DNA from 2 places in the Mesorhizobium sp. B2-6-1 genome. Region 1 is predicted to be linked to the other one. Evidence: predicted binding sites of a transcription regulator. Region 1 holds the regulator's gene; the other holds the start of a gene.
What was found. Region 1 encodes HrcA, which represses chaperone genes, less so after heat shock. Its sites were predicted from a motif close to GTTAGCACTCNCNNNNNGNGAGTGCTAAC; they were not measured.
Positions count from the first base shown of each region.

Region 1 (2,449 bases):
GGCGGCGTTCGAGCCGGAGCCGACCGAGAGATACAGCGTCTTGCCGTCCGGCGAGAAGGCGATGTCGCGGGTCCAGTGATGAGTGGCCGGAATATCGCGGACGATGGTTTCCGGCTCGCCGGAGGCCTCCAGGTCGCCATCGCGGTAGGGAAAGCGCACGATGCTGTCGCTGTTGGCGACATAGACCCATTGCGGGTTGTCCCCTGGCGGGTAGAAGGCGATGCCGTAGGGCTGGTTGAGATTGCGGGCGAAGATGCCGTCCCTGACAGGTTTCGCGCTGCCCTCGCCCAGACGGTAGACGCGGATCTGGTTGGCCTCGCTGTCGGCGACGAACAGGTCGCCATTGGGCGCGACGCGCACGACGCGCGGATTGTCGATGCCCGAAGCGATCAGTTCCGCCGAAAAGCCCGCCGGCAGCCGCGGCTCGGCGCCTTGCGGCCTTTGCACCGGACCGGCGCCGTTCGAGGCGGATCTGGTGACATAGGGCCTGGGCTGGTCTTGCGGGCTGATCAACCGGCGCACGCCCGGCGCATCGGCCCGCCAGTCACCGAATGCGGCCGCGCCCTTCAGCACCGGCTCTTCCTGCTGGGCCAATGCCGTCGCGGCGAAGAGCAAGGCAGCAGCGATTACCACGGCGCCGGCAAGTCGGATCATCCCAGTCTCGCTTCTTCATGCATGTCGTTGTCCCAAGACCGAAGTCACATGCATCAAGGGAACGGGCGGGCTCGGCAGTCGTTCCGGACGACACGGGGAGTTGAAGGAATTCGGGTCAGGTATCCGCGTCGAGATCGAGATCGGCGTCGAGGTTCTTTTCCAGTTCGACGAGGTCGGCCGGAAGCGGCATGCCCATGGCGCGGATTTCGCGCAGCTTCTCGCGCAATTGCTCCTGCACTTCGCGCACATCCTCAGGCTGGTTGACCATCTCCTCCAGCAGGAGGCTGATCTGGGCCTTGAACGATTCCAGCGCCATCTTTTCTCTCCTCGGCCGGCTGGATCGATCCCAGCTCTCAGCGCAGCATGCGCGATATCAGCTGCGCCGTATAGTCGACCATCGGGACAATGCGGGCATAGTTGAGCCGGGTCGGGCCGATGACTCCGAGCGCGCCGACGACGCGGGCGTCCTTGTCGCGGTAAGGCGCCACGACCAGCGACGAGCCGGAGAGCGAGAAAAGCTTGTTTTCCGAGCCGATGAAGATGCGCACGCCCGGTCCCGCCTCGGCGAGGTCGAGCAGTTGGATCAGCCCGTCCTGCGTCTCCATGTCCTCGAACAGGTGGCGCAGGAGTTCGATGTCGGCCTGGGCGGTGACGTTTTCGAGCAGATTGGCGCGGCCGCGCACGATCAGGCGCGCCGGCAGGCCGCTTTCCGCGCCGGCCCACACCGCCAGCCCTTTCTCCACCAGGTCCTGCGACAGCGTGTCGAGCGCTGCCCTTGTCTCTTCCTTGATACGCTCGACCTCCGCCCGCGCCTCGGCCAGCGTACGGCCGCGAATATGGGCGTTGAGGAAATTCGAGGCCTCGTGCAATTGCGAGACGGTGATGCCGGCCGGCAGATCGATGACCCGGTTCTCGACGTCGCCGTTCTGCGACACCATCACGGTCAGCGCCTTGGTGGGCTCGAGCTGGATGAACTCGATGTGCTTGAGCGCCACCTCGTTCTTGGCGGCCAGCACTAGGCCGGCGCCGCGCGACATGCCAGACAGCATCTGGCTGGCCTCGGTCAGCATGTGTTCCAGCGTGGCGCCCGAGCCGGAGGCGCGCACCTGCGCCTCGATGCTGCGCCGCTCCTCGTCGGAGAGGTCGCCCAGTTCCATGAAGGCGTCGACGAAGAAGCGCAGGCCGGCCTGCGTCGGCAGGCGACCGGCCGAGATGTGCGGCGCGTAGATCAGGCCGAGATGTTCGAGATCGCTCATCACGTTGCGGATGGTGGCGGGCGACAGCGAGGACGGCAGGATGCGCGACAGGCTGCGCGATCCCACGGGCTCGCCGTCCCTCAGATAGGAATCGACGATACGCCGGAAGATGTCGCGCGAACGCATGTCGAGCGCCTGAAGTGCGGGCGCCTGAAGTGCCGGCGCGTGAAGAGCGAGCGACTGCGAAGCGGGATCGACTGCCTTGGTCATTGCGGCCATAACCTCCGGTTCAAGGATATAGACTTCGCGGCGCTGCGCGCAACCCGGTGTCGCGTTGCGCGATCAGCCGGTGTCGCACTTGCGATCACCCCGGTGTCGTGTTGCGCGATCGCCCCGGTGTCGCCGCGTTTGCGGCCGCCGGTCCATTTTCCTTTACGCCGTGCCCCGCATGCGTCTAAAAGCCGGCCAAGATTCAAAAAAGCTGACAAGAAAGCAGGCCGAATGCGCCCCTCCAAACGCCAGTTCGACGAAATGCGCGCCATCTCCTTCGAGCGCGGTGTCTCCAAACATGCCGAAGGCTCGTGCCTGGTGAAGTTCGG
Region 1 is NZ_VFUH01000001.1:401,082-403,530, forward strand. It holds gene FJ443_RS02025 (sorbosone dehydrogenase family protein) at 1-654, opposite strand, end outside; gene FJ443_RS02030 (hypothetical protein) at 770-970, opposite strand; gene hrcA (heat-inducible transcriptional repressor HrcA) at 1,008-2,120, opposite strand; gene rph (ribonuclease PH) at 2,352-2,449, shown strand, end outside.

Region 2 (2,449 bases), on a different contig from region 1:
GGGCATGGTCTTCTTCATGTTGCAGGGCTGAGGCAAATGGCCAACCGCTACGCACTGCGCATGGACTTGCCCCAAAGCTGGGCCATCATCGACGTCTTCACCGGCCAGCCCGTCGTCGTCAGGCAAAGGGCGATGGTCGGCATGAGCCCGCGCGACGCCAACGCCATGGTCGATCAGATGAATGTCCGGGACGTCAAGCGCCGGGAGAAGGCGGAGCGTAAATCCTGATCCAGCGCCGTCCGCCTGTCGTCTCAGCGGAAGTCGTCGGCCGTCAGCACATACATGCTCTTGCGCGTGCGGTCATAGGCCTTTGACGCTACGTCGCGGATGACACTGCTCTCGGTGTCGAAGGTGGCGAGATAGCCGGCTTCATTGGCTGCCGTCGCCGGCTGCATCCTCGTCATGGCATCGGCGGCGACCGAGAAGGAAATCTGGAACATGCCGTCATAGCCGACGAACCGGATGCGCTTGCCGGCCTCGTCGTAGCTGCGGCTGCGGTTGGGGAAGGTCAGGCTCATGATTTTGCCTCCGTCGTTTTCTTCACCGCGCGTTTCTTCTTCGGCGTCGAGTTCAGGGCCTCGGCCACGCGGTCGGCTTCTTCCTTGGCCAGCCGCAATTGCCTCAGCCTTGCCGTCTTGATCTCCCTGGCCCTCGCTTCGGACATATATTCGGCGGTTGCCTTGTTGCGCTCCGCCGTCTTCTTCTGCTTGTCGACAAAGCGCGCTTCAGCTTTTTCCATGATCGTCTGGTTGCCGTCGGCCATCGAGGAAATCTCCCTTGCGTCTGAAATCGTGAAAATGAACTTGTCCGATAAATAGGCACTCTGCCGGGAAAATTCAAATTTTTGAAATATTTGGTCGTTTTCCGACCCGATGAAACCGGGCGCCGAAATAATACTATGATTATTCAATATCCGCTCGGAATAAATTTTGGCACTCCTATCTATCGAGTGCCAAAGAGCCTATAGAAGGGGGCGGCCGCCTATGCCGGCCCCAGAAAGAAGTTCTCATGAAATTTCGGCCACTCCACGACCGCGTCGTCATCCGGCGCGCCGAAGGCTATATCAAATCCAAGGGCGGCATCATCATTCCCGACAATGCCAAGGAAAAGCCGCAGGAAGGCGAAGTGATCGCGGTTGGTCCCGGCGCCCGCGACGAAAACGGCGCACTTGTTCCGCTCGACGTCAAGGCCGGCGACTTGATCCTGTTCGGCAAATGGTCGGGCACGGAGGTCAAGATCGACGGCGAGGATCTTCTGATCATGAAGGAAGCCGACATCATGGGCGTTATCGAAAAGAGCGTCGAAGCCAAGAAGGCCGCCTGACTGAAGCGCCGCGCCTCTGCGCGGTGACGGCTCCACTCCAAATGCGAACTGGATAAAATCATGTCTGCCAAGGAAATCAAATTCTCCACCGATGCGCGCGACCGTATGCTGCGCGGCGTCGAGATCCTCACCAATGCGGTCAAGGTCACGCTCGGCCCCAAGGGCCGCAACGTCATCATCGACAAGGCCTATGGGGCGCCGCGCATCACCAAGGACGGCGTCACCGTCGCCAAGGAAATCGAGCTTGCCGACAAGTTCGAGAACATGGGCGCGCAGATGGTGCGCGAAGTGGCCTCGAAGACCAACGACCTCGCCGGCGACGGCACCACCACTGCCACGGTGCTGGCCGCCTCGATCCTGCGCGAAGGCGCCAAGCTGGTTGCCGCCGGCATGAACCCGATGGACCTCAAGCGCGGCATCGACCAGGCCGTCGCGGCCGTCGTCGTGGAAATCAAGGCGAAGGCCAAGAAGGTCAAATCGTCGGCCGAGATCGCGCAGGTCGGCACAATCGCCGCCAATGGCGATACCAGCGTCGGCGAGATGATCGCCAAGGCGATGGACAAGGTCGGAAATGACGGCGTCATCACCGTCGAGGAAGCCAAGACCGCGAACACCGAACTCGACGTCGTCGAAGGCATGCAGTTCGACCGCGGCTATCTCTCGCCCTATTTCGTCACCAATGCCGACAAGATGCGCGCGGAGCTGGAAGAGCCCTATATTCTCATCCACGAGAAGAAGCTCGGCAATCTGCAGGCAATGCTGCCGATCCTCGAAGCGGTGGTGCAGAGCGGCAGGCCGCTGCTGATCATCTCCGAGGACGTCGAAGGCGAGGCTCTGGCGACGCTGGTCGTCAACAAGCTGCGCGGCGGCCTCAAGGTCGCGGCCGTCAAGGCGCCGGGCTTCGGCGACCGCCGCAAGGCGATGCTGGAAGACATCGCGGTGCTCACATCCGGCCAGATGATCTCCGAGGATCTCGGCATCAAGCTGGAGAACGTCACCATCGAGATGCTCGGCCGCGCCAAGCGCGTGCTGATCGAAAAGGACACCACCACGATCATCGACGGCGCCGGCACCAAGGCGACCATTCAGGCGCGTGTCGCCCAGATCAAGGGCCAGATCGAGGAAA
Region 2 is NZ_VFUH01000003.1:271,668-274,116, forward strand. It holds gene FJ443_RS08985 (hypothetical protein) at 1-31, shown strand, start outside; gene FJ443_RS08990 (hypothetical protein) at 37-228, shown strand; gene FJ443_RS08995 (DUF1488 domain-containing protein) at 252-518, opposite strand; gene FJ443_RS09000 (hypothetical protein) at 515-763, opposite strand; gene FJ443_RS09005 (co-chaperone GroES) at 1,009-1,323, shown strand; gene groL (chaperonin GroEL) at 1,384-2,449, shown strand, end outside.
Region 2: a site for HrcA is predicted at 929-957, ahead of FJ443_RS09005 (co-chaperone GroES). Genes of this name have one in related genera too.